Regions from separate parts of the Paenibacillus sp. J31P13 genome, predicted to be linked through region 3. Evidence: predicted binding sites of a transcription regulator. Region 3 holds the regulator's gene; each other region holds the start of a gene.
What was found. Region 3 encodes LexA, which represses DNA repair genes until DNA is damaged. Its sites were predicted from a motif close to CGAACATATGTTCG; they were not measured.
Positions count from the first base shown of each region.

Region 1: AC0YOD_RS02710 (WYL domain-containing protein) is a predicted target of LexA. The motif match lies at 3,725-3,738, and genes of this name have one in related genera.
Region 2: AC0YOD_RS27735 (YhjD family protein) is a predicted target of LexA. The motif match lies at 3,489-3,502, and genes of this name have one in related genera.

Region 1 covers NZ_JBWDNR010000001.1:639,843-646,108, reverse strand. The annotation lists gene AC0YOD_RS02730 (glycosyltransferase) at 1-365, opposite strand, end outside; gene cysK (cysteine synthase A) at 1,405-2,340, opposite strand; gene AC0YOD_RS02720 (FMN-binding negative transcriptional regulator) at 2,433-3,041, opposite strand; gene AC0YOD_RS02715 (NUDIX domain-containing protein) at 3,055-3,537, opposite strand; gene AC0YOD_RS02710 (WYL domain-containing protein) at 3,758-3,967, shown strand; gene AC0YOD_RS02705 (DNA polymerase IV) at 3,981-5,225, shown strand; gene AC0YOD_RS02700 (YolD-like family protein) at 5,222-5,548, shown strand; gene AC0YOD_RS02695 (DUF2515 domain-containing protein) at 5,626-6,266, opposite strand, start outside.
Region 2 covers NZ_JBWDNR010000017.1:7,286-13,551, forward strand. The annotation lists gene serS (serine--tRNA ligase) at 1-245, shown strand, start outside; tRNA gene AC0YOD_RS27705 (tRNA-Ser) at 330-418, shown strand; gene AC0YOD_RS27710 (hypothetical protein) at 538-885, shown strand; gene AC0YOD_RS27715 (hypothetical protein) at 901-1,077, shown strand; gene AC0YOD_RS27720 (small acid-soluble spore protein P) at 1,157-1,309, shown strand; gene AC0YOD_RS27725 (hypothetical protein) at 1,459-2,511, shown strand; gene AC0YOD_RS27730 (DUF4870 domain-containing protein) at 2,586-2,942, opposite strand; gene AC0YOD_RS27735 (YhjD family protein) at 3,070-3,462, opposite strand; gene AC0YOD_RS27740 (PadR family transcriptional regulator) at 3,610-4,134, opposite strand; gene AC0YOD_RS27745 (lysoplasmalogenase) at 4,381-5,025, shown strand; gene AC0YOD_RS27750 (PadR family transcriptional regulator) at 5,181-5,519, shown strand; gene AC0YOD_RS27755 (FtsW/RodA/SpoVE family cell cycle protein) at 5,509-6,266, shown strand, end outside.
Region 3 covers NZ_JBWDNR010000002.1:843,400-849,665, reverse strand. The annotation lists gene AC0YOD_RS10215 (ABC transporter permease) at 1-67, opposite strand, end outside; gene AC0YOD_RS10210 (ABC transporter ATP-binding protein) at 57-776, opposite strand; gene yneA (cell division suppressor protein YneA) at 943-1,320, opposite strand; gene lexA (transcriptional repressor LexA) at 1,478-2,089, shown strand; gene AC0YOD_RS10195 (endo-1,4-beta-xylanase) at 2,850-6,266, opposite strand, start outside.

The DNA of each region.
Region 1 (6,266 bases), on a different contig from region 3:
GTAGTAGGCGAGACTGCGCCAATTCCGCTTTCACTTAGCAAGCACCGCTTCAGTCCGTATAGCCAACCTGGTGTAACAATCATATTGTAATCGAGGAGCATAATAAGCTCTCCAGCTGCGATCTCTATTCCCTGATTGCAGGCTTTGGAGTACCCCATATCGTATCCATTGGATATAATCTTTATATCTTTTTGATCCTTTGCCCATTCCACCGTCTCATCAGCCGAACCGTTATCTACAATAATCAGCTCATAATCGCCTTTTTCGGTATGTCTCTTAACGCTTTCCACACACCGCTTCGTATAGTCAAGTTTATTGCGGGTAACAAGAATAATGCTTGTCATACTCCTATTAGCATCACTCACGCGTATCCTCCTCAAGCAAGCTGTATCCATAAAATATGTTGGCTCAGCCATATCGGTGATTAGCGGAGAAATGAGGGCAAGCAGACTATGCAAAAAAAGGACAACCCGCGTCAGGGCTGCCCTTTCCTTTGTGATATTTATTACGTTGGTGTAACTTTATTACATTGGTGTAACTTTATTACATTGGTGTAACTCCCTCAGCTTACTTGAACGATAACGGCGCATTAGTTTCAATATTTTCAACTAATCGATTACTGCCGTACAAAATCCAATCTTTAGTGTCATGTTATGAAACTAATCCCTTTTCATACTCCTATTAGCATCACTCACGCGTATTCTCGTCAAGCAAGCTGTATCCATCAAATATGTTGGATCGGCCATATTGTTGATTAGCGGAGAAATGAAGGCAAGCAGACTATGCAAAAAAAAGGACAACCCGCGTCTGGGCTGCCCTTTCCTATGTGATATTTATTACGTTGGTGTAACTTTATTACATTGATGTAACTCCCTCAGCTTGCTTGAACGATAACGGCGTATTAGTTTCAATATTTTCAACTATTCGATTACTGCCGTACAACATCCAATCTTTAGTGTCATGTCATGAAACTAATCGCTCTGACTCAAGCTCATCCTATCGGCAACAACTCGTTTAATTTCATACGATGACACTAATTGACACAAATCACACCGAAAACGCTATCTAACTTTATAATTTGAAACTAATTCCCCTGCCGCTGTAAATAAACCCTACAACTTGATCCAATTCACTTCATAAATGCCATCTAGCTTGAAAATATGAAACTAATTCACCCGCCGCTGTAAATAAACCCTACAACTTGATCCAATTCACTTCATAAATGCCATCTAGCTTGAAAATATGAAACTAATTCACCCGCCGCCGTACATAAACTCTACAACTAGACCCAATTCACTTCATAAATGCCATCTAGCTTTAAAATATGAAACTAATTCACCCGTCTACCTACAACGCTATTCTTTACTCTTTACTCACTACTCTCTACTCCCTAAACCCCACCTACTAAGCTTCAGGATACAACGCAGTCGATAAGTAGCGCTCACCCGTATCCGGCAATAGGATAATGATTTTCTTATCCTTGTTTTCCGGTCTTCGAGCAATTTGTAGCGCCGCATGTACCGCAGCACCCGATGAGATACCGACCAGCAAGCCTTCATTCCTAGCCAGCTGCCTTGCTATTTCGAAGGCATCCTCGTTTTTCACTTGTACAATCTCATCGACTACCGATCTATCGAAATTACCGGGCACGAAGCCCGCGCCAATTCCTTGAATCTTATGAACGCCCTTGCTGCCCCCAGAGAGCACAGGCGAATCGGTAGGCTCGACTGCAACAATTTTAACCGAAGGGTTTCTTTCTTTAAGCAATTGTCCTACGCCTGAGACCGTTCCGCCTGTACCAACACCGGCAATAAAAAAGTCGATTTCCCCGTCCGTGTCCCGCCAAATTTCTTCCGCCGTTGTTTTCCGATGAACCTCTGGATTGGCTGGATTATTAAACTGCTGCGGCACAAAAGAATGAGGTGTGGCTGCTGCTATTTCCTCTGCTTTCTTGATTGCGCCAGCCATGCCTTCGACAGCCGGTGTGAGCACTAACTCTGCTCCAAGCGCAAGGAGAAGCTTTCGACGCTCCACGCTAAAGCTCTCCGGCAGCGTAATAATTAAGCGATATCCAAGAGCAGCGGCTGCAAAAGCCAAACCAACTCCTGTATTTCCGCTTGTAGGCTCCACAATAACAGAGTTTTGATTAATAATTCCTCGTTCCTCAGCATCCTTGATCATAGCAAAGCCAATTCTATCTTTTACGCTTCCTGCCGGGTTAAAATACTCAAGCTTAGCAATAAGCTTCGCTTCAACTTTATGCTGCTTTGCAAAATTAGACAGTTCCAAAAGCGGGGTGTTTCCTATAAGCTCAGTAAGGTTTTTCGCAATTTTAGACATGCTTTCCCCTCCGCAGTATGAATTCCAACCTTTTAAGTTGGTTTAATACTAACACCATAGCATTTATGGGAAATAAATACAAACTGTATTGTTTATAAATGAGTTCTTTTCATTCTCTCTGCTATTTCCCGAGCATCTTGCTCCTTACTATTTACAAGCTGCTGTATGACCCTGTTGCGGCGCTCTTCCGAATGGTTTTGACTCAGCTTCCATTTCCCCTCTAAGCTGGTTATCTTTATTTTAAAACCAATGATTCCCCTGCTCATACCTTCAATGAAAGCGCCATCCACCTCATCCAATCTATAGGTGCTGGAAGGACGCTCATATTTTTGAACCATCTCTCTCAGCGTGCTGTATAACGGATTCGGATCCTTCATTATTTCGACAGTTCCATAGGCGTGCACTGCAACATAATTCCAAGTAGGGACAGCCCTATTGCTCTCGTACCAGGAGGGTGAAATGTAAGTATGAGGGCCATTAAATACAATCAGCACCTCCCCCGTCTCTATATCCTCCCACTGTGGATTCGGCTTGGCAAAATGTCCATAAAGGCATCCTTCTTCTCGATCCAACAACAAAGGCAAATGCGTAGCAAAGGGTCTCCCCTCGTGATTGGAGAACATAACCGCAAAGCTGTTCTCTTCGATAAATTGATATAATTCCGCCTGATCTTCCATTTTAAAATGTTTAGGAATGTACATCTCATCACATCCTTTACCGAGAATGGCCTATCATCTCTGCTTGGTTATAGCTTTTTACTGTTTCCTTCAAGGTTTTATCCTGCTTCCCATCCCATACAAAGCTCAATTCAAACGTTCCCGGCTCAAAAAACAACGGAAATCTTCTTTTAAACCAATCCTGCATCGGCAGCTCAAGCGCTTCCTTTATATCCACCCACAGCAGCTCGCCTTCAGGAGGATTCTGGATCAGCTCTCCTTCAAAGCTCGTAGCCAAATAATTAAATACCATATAGCGCAAGCCCTCATTAGGTTCACAAAATTCATCCAAGCCTTTATAGACAATATCTTTTACAATAAGACCTGTTTCCTCCCGCACCTCTCGCATCGCGGCATCCACAATGCTTTCAGGAAAATCAACCTTTCCGCCTGGCGCAATATATCCCGGGAAGCCCAATTTACTTGGCCTATTGATGAGCAGCACTTTATCTCCATCCTGTACCATGCACATCGTCAGCATCTTATAAGTTACGTTTGTCAAAATATCTCTTCTCTCCCAGCAGTACTGTTTTATTATGTATACGTATTCTCGAATCAACCGTCGAACCCTTCTTTAAAATGACTAGCTCATTTTTCTCTCCTTTAACCACTGTAAATAATAACCACAAAAAAAAGATGGAATAAGAACAAGCGTTCTGTATATAATAAGAACAAACGTTCTTGTCTTGGAGGGAAGCATTATGACATTGAAACAATGGTTTAGTTCGGTCGGCTGTGTCGTTGATGTCATTTATTTGAGCAAAAAAGGGAAGTTCACTAAACGGCGGATTCGCGTTATATCCGTGCGAGACGGTTACGTCAGAGCCTTTTGTATGGATTCAGGCGCACAGCGCCTCTTTTTGATTGCAAATATATTAGCAGCAGAGCTGGTGAGCCGCAGTGTCTCTTAACCAAAGAGTTATTATGCTGGCGGATTGCCAATCCTTTTATGCGTCAGTGGAGAAGGCGGAGCATCCCGAGTATCGTGATCTGCCGCTCGTCGTTGCAGGTGACCCTGAGCGCCGCTCAGGTATTATTCTTGCGGCTTGTCCAATTGCCAAGAGCTTTGGCGTAACGACAGCGGAGCGACTCGGTGATTCGCTTGCCAAATGTCCAAATTTAGTCATTATTAGACCGCGTATGCAGCTCTACATCGACATTTCTATGCGAATTACAAATATTTATCAATCATACACCGATCTAGTCGAGCCCTATTCCATCGACGAGCAATTTCTCGACGTAACGGGCTCCTTGCATTTATACGGAACGCCCGAGGAGCTTGCGCATCACATTCAGACTCGCGTTCAAGCTGAACTCGGTATCTATACCCGCTTCGGCATTGCGGAAAATAAAATTTTAGCAAAGACAGCCTGCGATAATTTTGCCAAGAAGAATGACAACGGCATTTTCATCCTCACGAGGGAAAAGCTGCACGAGACGCTTTGGACATTGCCTATCGCCAAAATGTTCATGGTCGGCAGCCGGATGACGCGTCATTTTAACGCTATGGGAATAGAGACGATCGGCAAGCTCGCCGAGACGCCGCTTGAGAAGCTCAAGCCAATGATGCACCGCAAGTTTGGCAAAAACTCAGACATCAATGCCGAGCTGTATTGGCGCATTGCCAATGGACTGGATGACAGCCCCGTGACACCAGGCACGCATGCCGTAGCGCCCAAGGTTGTCGGCCATATGATGACGCTGCCGCGCGACTACGGAAAGCTGGAGGATATCAAGGTTGTGCTGCTTGAGCTGACAGAGCTTGTCTGCCAGCGCTGCCGAGGCAAAGGCTACATGGGGCATGTCGTGTCCGTCGGCTGTATGGGCGCTGACTATGATCGCCCAACCGGATTTAACCGGCAAATGAAGATGGATGATCCGTCCAATGTTACCAATCAGGTATACCGGGCGGCGGTCGAGCTGCTGCAGCGGCACTGGGATGGTCATCCTGTGAGAAAGGTCGGTGTCAGTCTTTCGCAATTTTCAGATGATAGCGAATACCAGCTTTCTTTATTCGATCCACGGCGTGACAAGAAGATGGCGCTTGAACGGGTAACTGATGCGATTAAGCAGAAGTACGGGGATGCGACGATAGTAAGAGCGGTTTCGATTACACCAGCTGGGCAAGCGCTGCACCGCTCTGAGAAAATTGGAGGACATTATAAATGAGAAAGAAACTTGAAGGAAACGGCCTCTGGGAATCCAGCCGCATGATGCTGCCGGAGCACAAGGTCGCGATTAATGAGCATGAGATAAGCTTGCGGCAAAGACAGCGCGTGGAGCTCGATGAGCAGGAATGGGAACAGGTATCCCATTCCGTAACCGAATCCTTGCAGCAGCGGCTGCCCATTAAGCTTCGCCTGTTCCATCCGGCAGAGGAGCTAATCGTCATTGGAATCGTGGATCGCGTCGATCAGATGAAGGGCCGTTTTATGGTAGATGGCGAATGGTTTGCCATACGCGATATCGAGGGAGCCGACATCGAGGAATGAGCAGTCGTATTCTTTCTGTTTAAATACAAGCCTCTTCCCCTCCCTGTCCGCTGTGCAATCCGATAAAGCGAGGTCTCTCATTCCTCATCCCGCTGCATGGCAAGCACCGCCAGCTCAATTTTGTTCAGCATGAGCCCGTATTCATTTGTAATTTCAAAAGAACGCGGCAGCGGCAGCTTCTGAAAGTATGGCGTTACCTCCTCTGCCGATTGGAACCAATCGCCAGGCTCCGGGGGCTCTAAGGAGCGGTTGCTCCATGCGGCGCCAAGCTCTGGACTATAAAGCGGCTCCGCGCCAGGCTTAAGCCGCCCCCCGAGCAGCCGCTCTTTATAGAGGCGCTTTGGAGGCTGCTTACGCACGCGCGCGAATAAATGCGGCGCATAATCTGCTCGTGAACCGGTATGCTTAACAGCGCCAGCGAAGCCCCTAGCCCCTGCAAAAACACGCGGAATACCGAAGAGCATCGCATACAATCGTTTTCCAAATTCAATTCGCTCCTCCAACTGCTCGAACTGCTCCAATATAAGCCCAGAGAGCCTGAGCACCCCGCTGTCCTCGCCCCTTACTTTTTCTTGCCCGTTCCCATATGGAAAAATAACACCGTTCAGCTGCAGCAGAGATTGCAATCCAAAAAACAAGGTATGAAGCACCTTTTCGCGGAAATAGGGCTTCTGCACAATCCTCTTCTCAATGTAGTGCTGCTCATTGACAATTAATG
Region 2 (6,266 bases), on a different contig from region 3:
CATATCGTGAAATATCATCATGTTCAAACGTAGAGGATTTTCAAGCTCGGCGTGCAGGTATTCGTTTCCGTAGAGATACGAAGAGCAAGCCTGAGTTTGTGCATACATTAAACGGCTCTGGTCTAGCGATCGGACGCACATTTGCTGCTATCATCGAGAATTATCAGCAAGCAGATGGTTCAGTTACGATACCTGAAGTTTTAAGACCATATATGGGCGGAATTAGCACGATTCCAGCTCGTTAAATTTTTTTTAACCACAGGCTAAAAAACAGTTGCATTTATATTTTAGCCTGTGGTACAATATCTCTTGTGACAATCACATGATGTGGAGAGGTACCGAAGCGGTCATAACGGGGCAGTCTTGAAAACTGTTAGAGCGCAAGCTCACGTGGGTTCGAGTCCCACTCTCTCCTCCATAACTTACTTATAACGAACAAGCCTGGACGCCTAGCGTCTGGGCTTTTTTTGTATGAGTTGTATCGTATAAAAAAGTGCCCCTTTTCGCATGTTAAACGATGTGGAGGTGCTTCTAATAATGGGTAAACAAGATGAACTGCAAATTGATCAAGGAAGCTTAGTCAATGGTTGGCAGCAAACATTACAGGATATACTTGGCAGCTCAGACCATTGTCAGGTACTGCCTGATGAGGCGGATGCGAAATCAATGGTTGTAACGATTGAAACAGCTGGCCATCAAGCGTATTCTTTTGATTTCAAAATCACATACGTCGACAGCCGTGAGGTAAAGGTTCAGCTTATGGATGTGGAAAGAGACAAAGTATCCATTGATGAACGAGGAGACGTCGTTCAGCAGCTTATTCAAGATTATACAAGGCATTTGCATGAATGCGCACAAGCGCTTCAACAATTGACGCATGCGTAGAGGAGATGCTCGATTATGGCGAAAGCAAAAGGCAATATAGATAAAAACTTATCAAATGTGGTTGAAGCACTTGATGTCGAGCCCGTTAATGCGCATCAAGCGCAGCAGCTGCAGCAGGACAAAAATGATCGTCGCAATCAAGATGCAATGAATCATGATCAACCAGTTGATTTGGAGCATCAACAAACGTAATCCAAAATATTGAACTGAAATGAAAATGGATTGCTCTTGTTAAGAATCTATAATGCATGGGATAAAAGGAGGGTTTATTTTGAGCAAACCAGACAGCATTCCTGTACCGGATAGCAATCAGCAAAATAACAAGCAAAGAAGTAGAAATAACGGCGGACAGCAGGAGCCTTTATCCGGTTCCAAGAAAACGAAGCAGCGAAATCATGTGGACCACCATAACCCACAAGGTTAATGCAACATAGTCAAAAGTCCTAAAACAATATAGATCTAAATTCCCGCTTTCAGCATGCTGATGCGGGAATTTTTGGTTATAACTTCAAAAAACCTAATATTTAGTATAGAATGGAGGTGTTTATACAAGATAGGGGAGGAAATGAATACATGAAAAAGGTACAGAAAATAGCGGTTCTTTGTTTAGCCGTTATTTTGGTTATTATTGCAGGCTGCAGCTCAGCTAAACCACCAAGAGAAGCGCTTCAATCGGCTATGACGAAGTTGGCAAAGGCAGACTCCTATGCAATGAAAATGTCGATTGGCTTGAATGAGTTAGATATACCACAAGAAATCACGGAATCCGATGCAGCTGGTGCAGCAGCAATGATTGGCATGCTTAAAGATGCCACCATTACGATCGATGCTACATATCAGAAAAATCCTATGCGTACGGATATGAATATGCAAATCGTATTGCCGGGTGATATGGAAATGAAGCTGACGATACCGATGATTATGTCTGAAGAAACATTATATGTAAAGGTTCCAGCAATTCCGATGCTGCCGCTTCCTGATAGCCTAACAGGAAAATATATTAAAATAGATCTGAAAGAGCTTGCTGAACAAGAAGGCACTCCAACAATTGATATGGAGGCTCAGCAGAAGCTTGGTCAGGATATAGCTCAAGTATTGCTTAAAAACTTTGATGAGAAAACGTATTTCAGCGAACCGAAAGCAGCCGACGCAGGCTTACCAGCTGATTTAAAGGCTGATCAGGTTGTTCTTTTCGAAATTAATGAAAGCAACTATGCAAAAACAGTGGAGACCGTCATTAATAAAGTACTTCCTGAACTAATTGATCTACTTCTTAAAAACGAAGATGCACTAAAAGCATTGCAGTTGGAAAAGGCTGATGTAGAAAAAATGAAAACTGAGCTAGAAACAAACAAGGCAGAACTGACGAGTGTTCTTCAAAATGATATTAAAGTAAACACAATGAAGCTTACAGGAGCCATTAAAGATGGTTACCCCGTCTATCAAGATGGAAAAATAAATATTGAAGCAACAGATAAAGATAGCGGTCAAAAGATGAAGATCGGGATGAACATGAATGCAAGCTATTCCGATTTTAACAAGGCGGTAGAATTCCCTGAGCTTCCTGCTGATTCAATTACGCTAACTGAGCTCATGCAGCAGTTCCAATTGCCGGTTGGACTGTAAAACGATCGATTATTAAAAAAACAGCCTCTGAGTTTCAGAGGCTGTTTCTGTTTTTTCTAGTTGTAAGAGCTCTTTTACTTCAAGAAACGAATAGTTAATGCATAACGATAGCTGTTACCTTCAGAAGCTCGAATAGAAGCAATGATCGTTAGGATCAGCCAGAATACAAATAGAGCAATCGAAGTTACAATTCCGATAAGTATGAAGACAAGCAAGCCCGATATGATCCCGTAAATCGCGATGCTAATTTGAAAGTTAAGCGATTCTTTGCCGTGCATATCAACAAAGCTTGATTGATCCTTCTTCAACAACCAAATGACGAGCGGACCTAGAATGCTGCCGAATGGAATAATAAAACCGCTGAAGGCAAGCAAGTGACACAGCATAGCATAAGTCTTTTCCTCTTTATGCAAAGAAAAATGTTGGTTCATTTAAAATTCCCCCTTAAAGAAAGCAGAATAAACAAACATATAGTTATACGTTTGTTTATTCCAAAGCTATGCATAAATACATCAACCAATTCCAAACATTGCAATTATTATTTCTTCTGTATATTTTTTAACCTTGATGGCTGAATATGCTCTTGGTATAAGCGTTTATCCGTTTATTAATTTCTGTACGTATGTATTCTCGGGTGAAGGTCAATTGTCTCTCGAAGCCTCTACAGCTGTAGCTGATGCTTCCGTTGCTTCCTTCGTTCAAAATAATACTCTGGTGAATCAGCTGTCTTCTTGCCTTCGTAATATCAGCCTCTATCCGGGCGCTAATGACGTTTGCTGCTTTAACGAAAATGGGTCGCAATGATCTCGCATTCTTATCTAGTTGCTGCCGGTTATTCTCTATTACGACAAGAGTGAGCGGAAGAAAGATACAATCATATATGAGATGCATTTCTTCTTCCGTGGGAGAGTAAGTATTCCATTCATTTGCTTCGATTAGGTTCATAGCCATCCGAAAATCACCTCACCTCATTATAGGGAACATACGTTCCTAGGTCAATCCTTCTTCATTCATATTTCTGACTTGAAACTATTGTCCTAATACAGAAGAAAGAGCAGCCGAGTGATTAGCTGGGCTGCTCTTGCGATAGTGTTATATTTAACGAAGCTGTGATGCGGAAAATTGTTCAATTTGCTTCTTTAACCAATTCAGTTCGGTTGTAAGAAGGAGGATACGATGCTGAATGGAAAAATCAATGCCGATTCCATGACCGTGTTTTGGCATGTTTTCATATACAGTGAGCATGGACTGTACTTTTTTCAGCCGTTCATTCAAACATTCCACAATCTCTGTGTCAGTAAGATGATCCATGAACATAATACCGATATCTCCTGAAGGCGTTACATCCTCCACATGAGATAGAGCTGTTTTCAGCAATTCAAGAAACTTTGCTTCTCCACTCTTATTTATTGAATATACCTGCTTGAGAGGTCGGTTACCGTCCTGCTCGACAGAAACGTCTACATAACCAGATTGATTAAGCCTCTTTAACAGGGTATAGGCTGTTGATTTCTTCATATCTGAAACTCGTCCTAAATTACGTTCAATAAATTCATTGATCTGATAGCCGTGTTGACTTTGGACCTTTAACAGGCCTAGAACCAGAAGCTCGCGTTCGTCCATAGGGATGGTTCCCCCTCTCTTCATACCTCATTATAATCAATTTTTAACCTTTACGTAAATATGAGCACTTCCAATCATGGATATTGAAGCATAGGTGTCAAATTATATAAGCGTCTAAAAGAATGGAGGAGCCAGACTGCTATGACAAGGTATTTGCTGTAAGAGCAGAGAATATATTGGCTATCATAACATTTTATTAGGGGAGAGATTTTTTTGAAATACCTATTGCCTGTGCTGATTTTGCTAATGAGCATTGTCTACATTTTCTTCATCCCGTCTGATCCGCATGCGATTAAGCTTCTGTTCAAATTAATACCGATGGGACTCATAATCTTATATGGTTATCTGCAAATGCCTAGAGAACGTAAGCGCTATCATATATTGATGGTGATAGGGTTGGTTTTCTGCATGATGGGCGATGGGTTGCTGGGCTGGTTTGTTATTGGACTAACTGCTTTTCTTATTGGACATTTATTTTATATGACGAGTTTTTTTGGCAGATGGCACTTCTCAAAAATAAGATTTGCTATGATTATACCGATTGCTCTCTATGGCGTGTTTATGGGTCAAAAGCTGGTTCAAGCGCTAATTGAAGATGGAAAGGATTCATTAATTGGCCCCGTACTTCTCTATCTTGTTGTAATCTCCTTAATGTTATGGTCAGCCATAATGACCGGCCATAAATGGGCGATTATCGGAAGTATTTTATTTACGATCTCTGATTCTATTTTATCTTGGAACATGTTTATCTCCGATATTGCTAATTCAGGTGTGTTAATTATGACAACCTATTACACCGCACAGTTTCTGATCGCTTACAGCATTCGAACAATAGGAATTGATCGTAATCGTACAGGGGCTATACGACCGGGAAACTCATTTGGTCGTTGATTGGCAACAAGTTAAAAAGAGGCCTGCTAATTAGCAGGTCTCTTTTTATTGTTTGAGTGTTGAACTTTTAGGGGGACTGTTTTATACTAATACATAGATTAACGATGTATAGATTTTCGATGTATAAGAATAGGCTTTGCATGGAGGGAATTCGTATGAAAATTAATAAGGAACTTATGAAGGGCAGCACGGTTATTTTAATATTGACGCTATTAGGACGAAAGGAAATGTACGGGTATGAAATGACCAAAGAGATTGAACGCAGCTCAAGCGGTGTGTTTACCTTTAAAGAAGGCACATTGTATCCCATTCTACATACGTTAGAGGCGCAGCATTTTATTGAATCGTATTGGAATGAAGAGGGAGGTCGCAAGCGAAAATATTACCGGATTACCGAGGATGGCAGACGACAGCTTAAGGAGAAGCAGCAGGAATGGTCGCTATTTCGTACTACGGTAGATCAGGTATTAGGCGGTGCCATTCATGAGCGATAAGCTTAAGCGTAAAGAGCTGGTCACTCAATATTTGACTCAGGTATGCATGCATGTGAAAGCAAAGGATGTCCATAATGAGATAAAGATGGAGATGGAATGCCATTTAGATGAATTGATTGAGGAGAAGCTGTCATGCGGTTTATCAGAGGCGGAAGCAGTAAGCGAGTCATTGGGACAGATGGGTAATCCCGATGAAGTAGGGAAGCAGCTCAACGCTGCGCATAAGCCAAAGGTGGAATGGAGCCTAATTGCTCTAGTCATGGCTATGGTAGGAGTCGGTCTAGTTGCCATGTATGCGATGCAGTTTGCTCTGAGCGAGCGTTACTCGAATCTGCTCTATGTGAAGGCTGTCTATGTTGGTATTGGTGCTGTAGCTTTGATTGTTATTTATTTCTTAGATTATCGGAAAATAAAAGCTTACTCCTGGTATCTATACGGCGGTACAGTTTTGCTCATGTTGATTTCCCATACTTATGGCTTCACTGTGAACGGTACAACAGAATGGATAATAGTTGGACCGTTGTCGCTAGATGTGATGTCTTTTTCACCTTACTTATTTATGCTAGCTTTTGCAGGCTTTTTAACAACGAAGCATAAACAGGAGCAGAATCGAGCAATCCGGTTCGTCCATGGACTTAAAATGGCCTTTGTATATATTTTGGTTCCAGGTGTACTGTATCTGACAGGTCATTCATTTTTAAACCTAGTGGTTTATAGTTTGGGTTTAATCTTCATGTTTTTATTTGT
Region 3 (6,266 bases):
ATGCCGTTACGACCTTCCTTCTTTTCACCTGATCCCATGACAGCCTTGTAATATCACTAATTCTCACGCTTTGTTCCCCCTGTGAGCATAGGTTCTGCTTTTGATTCCTGATCCGTCACAAGAAAACCGTCGCGAAGCGATATAATTTTCTTTGTTTGCGCGGCAACTTCACGTTCATGTGTAACGATAATAAAAGTAGTATCCATCGTCTGATTCAATCGTTTCAAAATCATAATAATCTCTTCTTCTGTCTTCGTATCCAGGTTCCCTGTCGGCTCATCTGCGAATATGACTGATGGCTCAGTGATCAGAGATCTTGCAATACTGACACGCTGCTGCTGTCCACCTGACAACTGAGACGGATATAATTCCGCTTTGTCTGGTATGCCCACTTGTTCTAGCAAAGCAAGTGCTTTCTTTTTCCGCAGCGTTGGTTGCATCGACTGGAATACTAGTGGCAGCTCAACATTTTCACGTACAGTCAAATTCGCGATGAGTTCATAAGCTTGAAAAATAAAACCAATATGCTTACGCCTAAACTCGGCTAATTGATTCTCATTCATCGTCACGATATTATGATCCGCTATAAAAATATTGCCTTCTGTTGGCTTCATCAAGCCTGCCATCAGATTAAGAAGCGTTGACTTACCAGAGCCAGAGCTCCCTAGCAAGGCAATCATCTCCCCTTTATGTACGTGAAAACCAATCTTCTGCAATACAACTGTCGTTTCGTTCCCATTTTTAAAGGAATGGGACAAATCTTCTACACGTAACAATATAGTCTCTCCTCTCAGTTCCCTATTAATAGACGTCAAAACTATTGCTTCCCCCTGCAGTTCAAACAAAAAAACTTTCTGAATGAGATAGATTCTATTGATCTATCACTCAGAAAGCTCTATTTGTTGTTATAACTTGTCTATTATATTGTATTATTGGATAAATTTAAATGACAGGTATAATAATCTTTTGTCCTGGTTTCAAATCAACGGTTTGCAAACCGTTTCTATCTTTAATCATATGTATGATAAATCTAATGTCATCGGAACCATCAGAATAGCTCTTAGCAATTCCCCAAAGCGTGTCGCCTGAAGATACCGTTACAACTTGCTCATCCGCTGTTGCTTCCATAGGATGACTAACTGATGCAACAGAATCCATAATTAGAAAACTAGTGAATAATAGAATAAACACCGCAAAGCTCACTACAATCTTAACCATATTTCTCTTAACAAATCTCAGACTATTGCGCTTTAAGAGCATTAATGAATTGCGCTCTTCTGCCTTATGAATGGATTTATAAAAACTTGGACTCGTTATCATCTCTCAGCACCCCAAACGTTTGTTCTGTTTTAAGATTACACGAACAGACGTTTGGTGTCAACAAAAAATACGAACTTCTGTACCTAAGAACTTATGTTTGTACGAACTCCGGTTCTATGTTATAATTTTCTACAAATCTACTAATGGAGTGATTGCAGTGTCGAAGATTTCTAACCGACAACATTCAATTCTTGAATTCATTAAGAATGAAGTCCGGGAGAAAGGCTATCCACCCTCCGTTCGAGAAATCGGCGAGGCTGTAGGATTATTATCCAGCTCAACCGTTCATGGTCATTTAGACCGATTGGAAAAGAAGGGCCTTATTCGCCGGGATCCAACCAAACCACGTGCAATCGAAATTTTAGACGGCGACGGAATCGCAACTCCGTCTGTAGCCAATGTGCCAATTGTTGGTAAGGTAACTGCCGGTGTACCAATCACTGCAACAGAAAATATTGAAGAATATTTCCCGCTTCCCGCCCATATGGTCGGTGACAGCAGCGTCTTCATTCTAAATGTTATGGGCGAAAGTATGATTGATGCAGGCATCCACGATGGCGACTACGTGATCGTACGTCAGCAACAAACCGCTAATAATGGAGAAATCGTTGTTGCTATGACCGAGGATGATGAAGCGACGGTAAAAACCTTCTACAAGGAAAAAAACCATATTCGCTTGCAACCGGAGAACACCTCCATGCAACCGATCTTGCTCCAAAACGTTACGATTCTAGGCAAAGTCATCGGACTTTTCCGCGATATTCACTAATGAATTATACACGTATACATAAAGAACAGGCTGAATCCGCGATGCTCACGCATGGATTCAGCCTGTTCTTTGTTTTGGACAAGTATTCTTTTCCCATGAACGAATACTAGCGGCAGGTTAGTATTCATTGATTGAGTCAACATTAAGTAAGTTTCAGATATTATTGAGCGGATTTTAGTTAATTTGGCGGGAATAGAGCTAGTTTTCAGCATTATTCACTTGGGGTATGGTCAATGAGACTAGTTTACGTTAAAAGAGGCTAATTAGAGCTAATTTCTAGCTCTAATTAACCGTTTTTGGTTAGTTTTTGGAGAATAGAGCTAATTTCTAGCTCTATTTCTTTGCGATTTGCCCATTCATGACTGGATTGTGGTAAATGTGGCTCAATAGAGCTAATTTCTAGCTCTAATTAACCGTTTTTGGTTAGTTTTTGGAGAATAGAGCTAGTTTCTAGCTCTATTTCTTTGCGATTTGCCCATACATGACTGGTTTGTGGTAAATGTGGCTCAATAGAGCTAATTTCTAGCTCTAATTAACCGTTTTTGGTTAGTTTTTGAAGAATAGAGCTAATTTCTAGCTCTATTTCTTAGCGATTTGCCCATTCATGACTGGATTGTGGTGAATGTGGCTCAATAGAGCTAGTTTCTAGCTCAATTCATTCGCAAACGTAAATACCCAGCCAGATATTAATTTTAATGAGTTAAGTTACATTGTAATAATCGTGCTTCGCGTCCCCCAACCACTATTCTTCACTCCTTCCTTAAAGTGAATCAATAAAATGAATCTCAGTAAGCAAATTCTTCAATACCGTTACGGCTTGCGCGCGGGTTGCTGAAGCTTGAGGAGCAAATTGAACTTCACTTAACCCTTTCATCAATCCGGCTCCGATTACATCTTGAATAGGTGTAACCGCCCATCCGCTGATAGCCGATGCATCTTCAAAATGATTCAGCGTTGCTGAGGGCCCATCCTTCCATTCACCAACAAAGTGAACAGCTCTCATGATCATAACCGCCATCTGTTCTCGTGTTATCGATTCATTTGGCTGGAAGGTTCCGTCACTGAAGCCTTCAATTAATTTAGCAGAAGCAGCAGTCTGAACGGCGCTGGCATACCATTCTGACCCTTTTAGATCTTTAAAGGGACTGCTTACATTTGTACTAACTGATGTTAAGCCTAAGCCTCTTACAAGTATAGCGGCAAATTCAGCTCTAGTAATAATTCCGTCAGGGTTAAAGCTTGTATCGGTTACACCCCTTACAATCAACTTAGAAGCCATAAGTTCGACATCTTTTTTCCCCCAGTGTGATTCGATATCACTGAATGATTTACTAAATCTCGCAATTGTGTAAATGCTGTTTCCATTTCGTTTGATTTGTGCGATCGTTTCACCGTTCATCTTGGTGAATTGAGCTGGTACGAATGTAAATTCGTCAAGGCTTGGATCATATAGAACTGCTGTCAACTCCGCAGTATCATTGGTTTGACCAAGCGTAATAGAACGATTCACATAGGACGAACCAAGCGGCACGTCAATCGATTTACCGTCAGCTTGCACAGACAAGACATAATCATAGGCGTCACCGATCAGCTCAAATCCTCTTACCTCTGCAGCTTTACTCAATTTTGCTCCAAGTTCTTTACCGATCTCTGAAATCGATACCTTGACCGTAATATCTTTCATCTCTGCGCCGATAGCAGCAGCTAGTGCGTTTTTAATTATAGACACTGGCAGTTGATAAGACGCATTCCCTGATACGATCATAAACTCCAACTCACTTGCCGTGTTCGCAGCTTTGCTTAAGGATATAGCTGGTATTGTAACACTTAAACGAGAAGCGGCTTCATCAGCGCGTATAATAATTTGTCTAGGCGATGGCTGATTGATAACCAATTGCAGCGCTTTTTCAACATATTCATTACTAACCGTTATATCCATTATTGGCTCTTCACCTGCAACAGAGGTTTTTACAATGGTTAGTGGTGGAAGTGATGGTGCGACGGTCACTGGTGGCTGAACGGGATTCTGGGGGTCCACTGGATCTATCGATAAATCCTCCACTAACTGCAATAAACCAAATCTTGACGTATTTTGATATGAATTACCGCTCGTGTCATTCCAAATTGCTACGGAGCTTCTGCTTCCACTGCCCAACTCATCATTGTTGACCTGAATGTCGAAGCCTATGAGAGCATTCTTTGCTGGTTGAATTTTATTAAGTGCAATGCGCGTCTCTACAATGTACCCGCCTTCTACAAGTTTTGTTTTCGTAGTGAAATTGCTTGCGGTAGCTGCACCGCCATAGCTTTGTTCGTTGTCAAAGTTTACACGATACTGCCCGTCATCCCCTCCGTAATCGGATGATTTTTCATTTTTTTGATCAAGGAATATTTCAACAGAGTCCTGTTCATAAGCATTTGATGACTTTTTGCTTAATAGGCTGTCACTTACTTCTGCATAAACGTAAAGGTATTCTAAATCCCAAAGTGTTCTTACTTTTGCAGTTGAACCACTTGTACCTTGCACCCAACGGTCCGTTGTGATTTCTGGAGCTGAATTCCATATTTCATCCTTGTCACCGTCAATAACAGCAGTTCCATAAAGCGCTTTAGCTACTTTTAACTCCTCAATAAGCGTTAATACGCCATAATGATCTGCTGATAGATGCTGGCTGTTCGTTCTGTCGCTCCATGATGTAATCATGTTAGTATCGGCATCTTTTACACGAGAATCAAATCTGAGCTCACCCTTTAAGGAAATTGTATGCTCTAATTCAATTATCGCCTCAACCATGTACCCTCCTGCAATTTCCTTAACTTTATAGACGAATCCTGTGGTCGGCTTACCGTCACGTGTTAAAATATAATGCTTATTCGTACCATCTTGGACGAACAACTCTAGGGTATCCAGGTTATTAAAACTTGTATCTTTGACAATTGTCTGTACATAGAGATGCTGAGAGTCCCAAAGTGCTTTAAATAATCCACTAAGCTCTTCGCTGGTCCTCAAGCTTAACGGTTTGATCACATCCCAAGCTTGCTGCGAATCTTCAAGGAGCTTAGGAGTACCTTCCGTAATCTCTGCTTTGCTATTCAAAATAGGCAGTTTGGATGGATCGACAATCGCCCAATAAGCAAGCTTTGCTTGGAATTCCTTATCAAATACAAAAGGCGCGTTCTGGCGGCCGCTCCCGCTCGGTCGATCATTCAGCCAAGTATGATCATCGGCAATACCCCAGAAGGTTACATTGCTAATATATTGGCTAATGCTTTTCAGTCCATCAAACAGATCCTTATAACGATAAGCAAGCTCTGTCAAAACAGAATCTGGAATGACATCGTATTTCTCGGTGTCATTGGTATAAATATTGATATCGAGCTCCGTAATTTGGTTATCAAACCCGCTTTCGCCAAACTTAACAATGGAATCAAGAATCGAGCTCATCGATGGTGTACTTATATTAATGTGCGTTTGATGCCCTACACCGTCGATTGGAATACCCTTCTTATCACGAAGATCAGTAACCAATTTATAGAGCGCATCACGTTTTGCCGGATTATCTGTATTGTAATCATTAATATAAAGCTTCGCATCCGGATCGATCTCACGTACCTTCAAGAAAGCGCGTTCGATATATTCCGTACCTGTCACTTGATACCATACACTGTTGCGCATGCCATCTGGCTGACTGGCATCAATGACTTCGTTCACCACATCCCATGCAGATACACGGTCTTTGTAACGATTCACGATTTGCTCAATATGATTTTCCATTCGACTGAGAAGCAGCCCTTTATTAGCCTCTCGTTTGACTGGATCGGTCTCGTTGATCATTTGATTACCATTCAGATCGAGAAACATCCACTCAGCAGCTTGAGAATGCCATACAAGGGTATGGAATCGCATCTCCATATCATGATCCTCGGCATATTTAAATAGGGCGTCAGCAGCTGACCAGTTAAATTGTCCCTCTGACGGCTGAATTAAGCCGGGCTTCATGACATTTTCAGCAACGATTACATTATAGTGTTTATTTAATAATTCATGGTGCGTGCCAATCGTTTGCTGCGGCTCGATGGCTGCTCCAATTGTAAAGTCATTTTGGAAAACATCCTTTAGAGACGGAATGTCTTTTTGAATGGAAAGTGGAGGCTTTAGCAGCATGCTAAAATCATC